Regions from separate parts of the Halopseudomonas phragmitis genome, predicted to be linked through region 2. Evidence: predicted binding sites of a transcription regulator. Region 2 holds the regulator's gene; each other region holds the start of a gene.
What was found. Region 2 encodes FliA, which starts transcription of late flagellar genes. Its sites were predicted from a motif close to CTAAAGTTTNNNNNNNNNNNGCCGNTAA; they were not measured.
Positions count from the first base shown of each region.

Region 1: a site for FliA is predicted at 1,401-1,428, ahead of BVH74_RS15305 (flagellar protein MotY). Genes of this name have one in related genera too.
Region 3: a site for FliA is predicted at 1,312-1,339, ahead of BVH74_RS11285 (methyl-accepting chemotaxis protein). Genes of this name have one in related genera too.

Region 1 is NZ_CP020100.1:3,299,110-3,302,342, forward strand. It holds gene BVH74_RS15300 (argininosuccinate synthase) at 1-135, opposite strand, end outside; gene BVH74_RS15305 (flagellar protein MotY) at 516-1,364, opposite strand; gene BVH74_RS15310 (NADPH-dependent 2,4-dienoyl-CoA reductase) at 1,621-3,233, opposite strand, start outside.
Region 2 is NZ_CP020100.1:3,508,879-3,512,111, reverse strand. It holds gene flhF (flagellar biosynthesis GTPase FlhF) at 1-62, shown strand, start outside; gene fleN (flagellar synthesis regulator FleN) at 92-919, shown strand; gene BVH74_RS16245 (RNA polymerase sigma factor FliA) at 916-1,653, shown strand; gene BVH74_RS16240 (chemotaxis response regulator CheY) at 1,831-2,208, shown strand; gene BVH74_RS16235 (protein phosphatase CheZ) at 2,229-3,023, shown strand; gene BVH74_RS16230 (chemotaxis protein CheA) at 3,038-3,233, shown strand, end outside.
Region 3 is NZ_CP020100.1:2,445,368-2,448,600, reverse strand. It holds gene acnA (aconitate hydratase AcnA) at 1-1,211, opposite strand, end outside; gene BVH74_RS11285 (methyl-accepting chemotaxis protein) at 1,405-2,964, shown strand; gene glmS (glutamine--fructose-6-phosphate transaminase (isomerizing)) at 3,091-3,233, opposite strand, start outside.

The DNA.
Region 1 (3,233 bases), 210 kb from region 2:
GACTTCCTCACCCTGACCCAGATCGGCGGTAAAAGTCACCACTTCGCACTGGTAGGTTTCCTGCAACCACTTGAGGATTACCGAGGTATCCAGGCCGCCCGAATAGGCCAGGACGACTTTCTTCACGTCAGACATTGCGCGCTCCATAGGAAGATGACTCCCGCTGCCCGATAGGGCAACGGCCAAAGGCGCTATTTTAGGGCCTGTTGACGTTTCATCACAACCGCGCCGGCACCTGTTTTTGCGCGAGACAAGGAGCGAGATGCGAGGTTTGGTGGGCCAAATAAGCATCGAGCAACGCTGTATCGCGCAAAAACAGGCCCGGCCCTTCGGGTTGCGCGGAAAATTTCGCCATGCGTCGTTGTGGGACTTGGCAAGGGAATAACCATTACCTGCGTCCCACGCCTAGCCTGGCGAAATTTTTCGCAGCAACGCGGCTTGCGATGAAACGTCAACAGGCCCTGGCGTTACAGCGCGAGGATTCACAGGGGCGCGGGCCACTGGCTAAAGAAACCTCAGTGCTTTTCCAGTCGCAATGTCACCCGACGATTCTGCGCCCGCCCCTCGGCGCTACGATTGCTGGCCACTGGGAAGCTGTCACCGTGGAAGCGCAGGCTGAACTTCGATTCATCCACCCCGCGCTCGATCAGGTAGTTCTGCACAGCCAGCACTCGCTGACGGGACAGCTCACGGTTATCCAGACGATTGCCGACGTTGTCCGAGTGCCCATCGAGCTGAATGCCCTTGATCTGATCATCGGCCTCGATATAGATCAGCACTGTATCAAGCAATTGCCGTGCAGCATCATCCAGTTTGCTGCCACCCGTGGCAAAACTGACCACGCTGCGCGAAGCCTGATCGAAATTGATCGGCAGCAGGCCAGTAGCGCATTGCTGAAAATCGTTCCAGGCCGCCTGATAACCGACGCTGGACACCACCACTCGCACCGGCTCGCTGCCGGCAAAGCTGCTGCGCTTAATGGTCGGATGCAGCCCTTCGGCCAGACCGGCCAGCATCAACCCGGCCTGCTGTTCAGGGGCGACCAGCGCCACCGGCCCGTCCTGAACCTGAGCCTGCCCCAGCAACCGGCTACGGGTGCCCGGGCGCCAGAGCGGAGCCTCGTTGTAGAGCTGGGCCGGGCCCGGCTGCATCAGGTTGCTCCAGGGCTTCAACTCAAAGGTCGGCCGCTCGCCTGCACGGCGAACGAACACCGCCTCACCGTAACCGGTAACAGTCTGCGACAACCGACACTCGAACTGATCCCCCGCCACCGACCACTGCACATCTTCCATGCGGGTCTGGAAGGTCAGTGCCTGCACCGGCAAGGTAATACTCAGCAAAATCCCCAGATAGACTCGCGCCACGCTTGGCTCCACAGGCTTTAGCAACTCTCTTGTGAAGAATCGGCGCAAAACCGGAAAACTTTAGGAAAGCCCCCTGGATTGCCACGGGCCTACGGCCCTCGCAATGACGAGGGTGAAGCAATCCACACGCGGGTATGCCTACCCCACTAACGTCATTGCGAGCAGCGCAGCCGCGAAGCAATCCATGGGTGGGCGGCCTAGCCCCGTGGATTGCCACGGGCCTGCGGCCCTCGCAATGACGAGTTGTGGGGCTGACTCAAATACCTGCGGCCAGGCGCGAGCCCTGGTCAATCGCCCGCTTGGCGTCCAGCTCGGCGGCGACATCGGCACCGCCAATCAGGTGCACGGACTTGCCCAGCGCTTCCAGGCCGTCCTTGAGTTCACGCAGCGGCTCCTGGCCAGCGCAGATGATCACGGTGTCCACCGGCAATACCTGCGGCTCGCCGTTTTCACCGATGCTGATATGCAGGCCCTGATCATCGACCTTCAGGTACTGCACCGCATTGAGCATCTGTACCTGCTTGTTCTTCAGACCGGTGCGGTGAATCCAGCCGGTGGTCTTGCCCAGACCATCGCCGACCTTGCTGCGCTTGCGCTGCAACAGATACACCTCACGCGCCGCCGGATGCGGTTGCGGCTGAATACCGGCGATACCACCACGGGCCTCCAGCGCAGTATCGATGCCCCACTCCTTCCAGAACAGCTCAACATCCTGGCTCGGGCTCTGGCCTTGGTGGGTAATGAATTCGGACACGTCGAAGCCGATACCGCCAGCACCGATCACCGCCACCTTCTGCCCGACCGGCTTGCGTTCGAGAATCGCATCCAGATAGCTGATGACCTTTGGATGCTCGACACCCGGGATATCCGGGGTACGCGGCACGATGCCGGTGGCCAGGATCACTTCGTCGAAGTCTTTGAGGTCCTCGGCGCTGACCCGGCGGTTGAGCTGCAGCTTAACGCCGGTCTTGTCGATCAGCTTGCCGAAGTAGCGCAAGGTTTCATAGAACTCTTCCTTGCCAGGGATACGCTTGGCCACATTGAACTGGCCACCGATTTCAGCCGCCGCATCGAACAGCGTTACCTCATGGCCACGCTGGGCCGCGACAGTGGCCGCCGACAGCCCGGCCGGGCCAGCTCCAACCACGGCAATTTTCTTCACCTGGGTGGTGGGAATGTAGTTCAGCTCAGTCTCATGACAGGCGCGCGGGTTAACCAGGCAACTGGTCAGCTTGCCGCCAAAGGTGTGGTCCAGACAGGCCTGGTTACAGCCGATGCAGGTGTTGATCTCATCGCTGCGGCCTTCGGCGGCCTTGTTGACGAACTCGGGATCAGCCAGGAACGGCCGCGCCATCGAAACCATGTCAGCATCACCCTCGGCCAGCACCTGTTCGGCCACTTCCGGGGTGTTGATACGGTTGGTGGTGCACAGCGGAATCGAGACTTCACCCCGCAGCTTGGCCGTAACCTTGGTGAAGGCCGCGCGCGGCACCTTGGTGGCAATGGTCGGAATCCGCGCTTCGTGCCAGCCGATACCGGTGTTGATAATGGTGGCGCCGGCCTTTTCGATGGCCTTGGCCAGCAGGACGATCTCATCCCAGGTGCTGCCACCTTCGATCAGGTCGAGCATCGACAGGCGATAGATGATGATGAAGTTCGGCCCAACCGCTTCACGAATACGGCTGACGATTTCAACCGGCAGACGCATGCGGTTTTCGTAGCTGCCGCCCCAACGGTCGGTACGCTTGTTGACGTGGGCGACCAGGAACTGGTTGATGAAGTAGCCTTCCGAGCCCATCACTTCAACACCGTCATAGCCGGCGCTCTGGGCCAGGGTAGCGCAGGTCACGAAATCGTTGATCTGCTTCT
Region 2 (3,233 bases):
CCGCAGATCAGGCTATGGCTGACGTTTTTGCCGGTATACTGCATAAACAACGCGCAAGTTGAGATTTTACTAAGGCAAGGTATACAACGAGATGGGAAGCAAACATCCGGTTCAAGTGATCGCAGTCACCGGCGGCAAGGGCGGGATCGGCAAGACCAATGTGTCGGTCAACCTCAGCCTGGCCCTGGCCGAGCTCGGGCGACGTGTGGTCCTGCTGGATGCCGACCTTGGCCTGGCCAATGTCGATGTGCTGTTGGGGCTCAAGCCGCGAGCTACCCTGGCTGACGTGCTGGAAGGTAGTTGTGATCTCAGGGATGTCATGATCTCCGGTCCTGGTGGAATACGGGTGGTACCGGCCGCTTCCGGCGTGTCGCACATGGTCCATCTCAATGCCCAGGAGCATGCTGGCTTGATCCAGGCCTTCAGCGAAATTGGCGATGACCTGGATGTGCTGATCGTCGATACCGCCGCCGGTATCAGCGATTCGGTACTGAGTTTCGTGCGCGCCGCCCAGGAAGTGCTGGTGGTGGTCTGTGACGAGCCTACCTCTATTACCGACGCCTATGCGCTGATCAAGCTGCTCAACCGCGATTTTGGCATGACCCGTTTCCGGGTTCTGGCCAATATGGTCAATACCCCACAGGAAGGTCGCACGGTGTTTGCTAAACTCACCAAGGTGACTGACCGCTTCCTGGATGTAGCCCTGCAGTATGTGGGAGCGGTGCCATTTGACGAGATGGTGCGCAAGGCGGTGCAGAAGCAGCGCGCAGTATATGACCTGTATCCCCGCAGCAAGGCCTCCATGGCGATTCGGGCGATTGCCCAGAAAGTCGATGGCTGGCCTTTGCCCGCCAATCCGCGCGGCCATCTGGAATTTTTCGTGGAGCGTCTGGTTCAGCAAGTCGGATCCGACGCATGACGGCACTGGCTGGTGGAGTGAGCATGTATACCCGCGCGCAGAGCACAGCCGAATATCAGGATCGACTGGTCGAGCAATTTGCTCCTCTGGTCAAACGTATTGCCTATCACCTGCTCGGTCGGTTGCCGGCCAGCGTGCAGGTTGAAGACTTGATGCAGGCCGGTATGATCGGCTTGCTCGAAGCATCCCGCAAGTTCGATAACAGCAAGGGCGCCAGCTTTGAAACCTACGCCGGCATCCGCATTCGCGGGGCCATGCTGGATGAAGTGCGCAAGGGTGACTGGGCTCCGCGTTCAGTACACCGCAACACACGCCTGGTCAGCGATGCGATCCGCTCGGTTGAGGCTCGTTTGGGGCGTGACGCTAAAGATAATGAAGTTGCTGCCGAACTTGAGATGAGTCTTGAGGAATATTACGCGATCCTCAACGATACCGCCGGCAGCAAGCTATTCAGTTTTGATGATTTGCTTGAGTCCGGAGCACCGACCGATGTTCAGGCCGAGGCTGAGCCTCTGGGCGGGCTTCAGGATGAGCGCTTTCGGGTCGCCTTGAGTAATGCGATCGAGGGGTTGCCCGAGCGTGAGCGCCTATTGCTGTCGCTGTATTACGACGAGGAATTGAACCTCAAGGAAATCGGCGCCGTACTGGGGGTCAGTGAATCACGGGTCAGTCAGTTGCACAGCCAGTGCGCCGCTCGTCTGCGGGCCCGCCTGGCCGATTGGCGCGACGATTGATTTTATCGCCAGCATCCGGACAATGCGCCTGGGCCTGACGCAAGGCGGATGATAGCTGGCAATATGGGTTTTCAGTGTTTCCTTAGGTGGTTCGACAGGCTTGAACATGGCAACGGGTGAGCAGCGAGCGAGCCTGCATTTCCCCTGGTTTGTACGGAGGTCTACTTGGACAAGAACATGAAAATTCTCATCGTTGACGATTTTTCGACGATGAGGCGCATCATCAAGAATTTGTTGCGTGACCTGGGGTTTACCAACACGGCTGAAGCCGATGATGGCACCACGGCGTTGCCCATGCTGCAAAGTGGCAACTTCGACTTTCTGGTGACCGACTGGAATATGCCGGGCATGAGCGGCATTGACCTGCTGCGCGCAGTGCGGGCCGACGAGCGCCTCAAGCACCTGCCGGTGCTGATGGTTACCGCTGAAGCCAAACGCGACCAGATCATTGAAGCGGCTCAGGCCGGGGTCAACGGTTACGTGGTCAAGCCTTTTACCGCGCAAGCCTTGAAAGAGAAGATCGAGAAGATTTTCGAGCGCGTTCAGGCCAAATAACACAACCCGGGGTAAAGGTTATGGCGTTAAGTAAGGATCCCGGTCAGGAAACCGCCCAGGAATTCGAACATTCCCTCAAGGAAAATGCGCGGCAGCTGGTCAGCTACCTGGAGAATGGCGAGTTTGCCGAAGCCGTACTGGTCATCCATGCCATCAATCAGGCCCGTGACCGCGGTCTGTACCATGAGGTCGGCAAGCTCACCCGGGCGCTGCACAGTGCGATCGTCAATTTTCAGATCGACACCACCCATGCGCTCGAAGAAGGCAACGACAGCTCCAAGATCACCGATGCTTCCGACCATCTCGACTATGTGGTCAAGCTGACCGACAAGGCCGCCAACCGGACCATGGATCTGGTTGAGAGCAGCGCGCCGATTGTTTCTGAGCTTGGCCAGGAAGCGGCAACCCTGCGCGCCGACTGGGAGCGCCTGCAGCGCCGCGAGATCGCCGCCACCGAGTTCCGTGACCTGTACCGACGCATTGGCGATTTTCTGGCCAAGACCGAGCAATCCAGCAGTGCTGTTAGCTCGCAGCTCAACGAAATTCTGCTGGCCCAGGATTATCAGGACCTGACCGGTCAGGTGATCAAGCGGGTCATTACCCTGGTTCATGATGTCGAGGAAAGTCTGGTCAGCCTGGTGCGCATGGCTGGTCAGGTTGATCGAATTGCCGGTATTGAACACGGCGAAACGCGGGCAACACCGAAAAAAACATCCTCCAAGGGTGAAGGTCCGCAGATTCATGCCGATAAAAGGGAGGACGTGGTGTCTGGACAGGATGAGGTCGACGACCTTCTGTCCAGTCTTGGCTTCTAGGGGAGAGTAGGTGCATGAGTTTCGATGCGGATGAAGAGATTCTCCAGGATTTTCTGGTTGAGGCCGGCGAGATCCTCGAACAGTTGTCCGAACAGTTGGTCGAGCTGGAAAACCGCCCAGACGACATGGACCTGCTCAATGCCATTTTCCGTGGCTTTCATACCGTCAAGGGTGGTGCCGGATTTCTCCAGCTCGACCCCTTGGTAGCCT
Region 3 (3,233 bases), 1.1 Mb from region 2:
TGATCGGCCGGAGCCACCTGCAACGCCAGCAGTTCATTGAAGGCCTTGGGCACATCGCCGAGCGCCACACGGTCCTGCGGCCGTCGCGGCCCGGCCAGGCTGGCCTCAACCTGGCCCATATCCAGATGCAGCGTGTCGGTGAAAAGCGGCTCATGACCCGGCTCGCGCCATAGTCCCTGAGCCTTGCTGTAGGCCTCGACCCGTGCTACCAGTTCATCACTGCGGCCACTCAAGCGCAGATAGCTAAGCGTCACATCATCAATCGGGAAAAATCCGCAGGTCGCGCCATACTCCGGGGCCATATTGGCGATAGTCGCCCGGTCGGCCAACGGCAGGTCAGCCAGGCCATCGCCATAAAATTCGACAAATTTGCCGACCACGCCCTTCTGGCGCAGCATCTGGGTCACGGTCAGCACCAAATCGGTAGCGGTCATGCCCTCGCGCAACTTACCGGTCAGCTTGAAGCCGATCACCTCGGGGATCAGCATCGACACCGGCTGACCCAGCATCGCCGCCTCAGCCTCAATGCCGCCAACACCCCAGCCCAACACCCCCAGGCCATTGACCATGGTGGTGTGCGAGTCGGTACCAACCAGCGTGTCCGGATAAGCCCAGCGCTCGCCATCACGCTCCTCAGCCCAGATACTCTGGGCCAGATACTCAAGATTGACCTGATGGCAGATACCCGTGCCCGGCGGCACCACCCGGAAGTTGTCGAAAGCCTTCTGGCCCCAACGCAAGAACGCATAGCGCTCACCATTGCGCTGCATCTCGATGGCCACATTGTCATGAAACGCCGAAGCATCGGCAAAACGGTCAACCATCACCGAATGGTCAATCACCAGATCAACCGGAGACAGCGGGTTGATCCGCTGTGGATCACCACCTGCCTTGGCCACCGCCTCACGCATGGCTGCCAGATCGACCACCGCCGGCACCCCGGTGAAATCCTGCATCAGTACCCGGGCCGGGCGGTATTGAATCTCACGATCGGAGTGCCGGGCCTTGAGCCAGTCAGCCATCGCCTGAATATCATCCCGGGTGACAGTCACGCCATCCTCGTGACGCAACAGGTTCTCCAGCAGCACCTTGAGCGACATCGGCAAGCGGCTGATATCGCCCAGTGCCTGAGCAGCTTTGGGTAGCGCATGATAGCGATAGCTGGTGCTTCCAACCTGCAAGGTGCTGAGGGTATCCAGACTGTTGGGCATGACCGCAACCTCCTTTTAGTGGTAGTTCTGCATCAGGCTTATGCTCTACTGTTATACTCACCACGGTATGGCAGTACAGAGAACATTTATCCCGGCCTTACTCAAGAACCCATGGCTCAGGCCGATATACCCAGCATAGACAAGAATCTCGGCCACCGTTGCCCAATGGCCACCCGCTGCACAGGACACCCCCATGCGTAACAACCAGCCCGTCACTCAACGCGAACGCACTTTCAGTGACAGCCAACGACTGATCTCCACTACCGACCTCAAGGGCATCATCACCTACTGCAATGACGCTTTTGTGGACATCAGCGGTTTCAGCCGCGAGGAGCTGATCGGCAGCCCGCACAACCTGGTCCGCCACCCGGATGTTCCTGCCGCGGTGTTCGAACACATGTGGAAAGACCTGAAAGCCGGACGCAGCTGGATGGGGATCGTCAAGAATCGCAGCAAGAACGGTGACCACTACTGGGTCAACGCCTTCGTCACGCCAATCTGGGAGAAAGGCCAGGTGGCCGGTTTCGAGTCGGTCCGGATCAAGACCACTGCAGGCCAGGTCAGCCGTGCCGAGGCACTGTACAGCCGCTTGAACAAGGGCCAGAAAGCCATCCGCACCGACTGGGCCGGCAGCGTCTCGCAAGTGCTGCCGGTCACCGCCCTGACCGCGCTGGGTGCAGTTGCCGGATTGGCTCTGGGCGGCTGGGGCATTGTACTGGCAGCAGCGCTGGGCGTACCTTCGGCCTTTGCCCTGAAAGCGCTGCACGAGCAGCGGCTGCAACGCATTCTGCAAGCTGCCGACAACAGCATCAGCGACCCACTGCTGGCCCAGATGTACACCCCTTACAACGGTACACTGGGACAACTGGAAATGGCCCTGCACAGTCAGCAGGCTCGGTTGCGTACCTGTCTGACCCGGCTGCTCGACAGCGCCGAGCAACTGCGCCTGCAAGCCGGCGAAGCCAGCCACCTGGCCGGCGAAAGCCACAAAGGTCTGAGCCGGCAACGGCAGGAAACCGATCTGGTAGCTACCGCCATCAATGAAATGGCAGCGGCCACTCAGGAAGTTTCCGGCAACGTCCAGCGCGCCGCCGAAGCCACCCGTGACGCCAACGAACTGGCCAACCACGGCAAGGTGGTGGCAAGCAAGACCCGCGACGCCATCGAACTACTGTCCGAATCGGTCAACTCAGCCGCCAGCGTCTCGGCGCAACTGGCCAGCGATGCCAAGGAGATTGGCACCGTGGTCGATGTGATCAAGGGAATTGCCGAACAGACCAACCTGCTGGCCCTCAACGCCGCCATCGAAGCGGCCCGGGCCGGTGAGCAGGGACGTGGTTTTGCCGTGGTAGCCGATGAGGTCCGGGCCTTGGCCAGCCGTACCGCCGACTCAACCGAGCAGATTCATGGGCTGATCGCCAACCTGCAACAGGCTGCCCAACGCGCCGTGGATACCATGCGTGCCGGCAACGAGCAGGCTGAAGTCGGGGTGGCTCAGGTGATTGAAGCTGATGAGGCGCTGGATGGCATTCGCGCTGCCATCGAACGGATCAACGACATGGCCAACCAGATCGCCAGTGCTGCTGAAGAGCAGAGCGCGGTAGCAGAAGAGATCAACCGCAACGTGGTGAACATCGCGACCCTGTCCGACACCACCGCCGATCAGGCCCAACGCAGCGCCAGCCTCAGCCAGGAACTGGCAGGCACCGCCGCCAATCAGGCCGCACTGGTAGAGCGCTTCAACCGGCGTTGATCGGCCCCCGAGAGGCGGGAGCATCTGCTCCCGCTGCGAACTCTCTGCACCCACATCCTGGAGCAGATGCTCCAGGCTCCCAGGCGGCTCAAGACTCCCGAGCTTCCGAGCAAAAGCTGCGCGCTGTTACTCCACTGTCACCGACTTGGCCAGGTTACGCGGCTTGTCCACGTCGGTGCCCTTGACCAGGGCCACGTGGTAACTGAGCAACTGCAACGGAATGGTGTACAACACCGGCGAGATGCAGTCCTCCACCCAGGGCAAGGTAT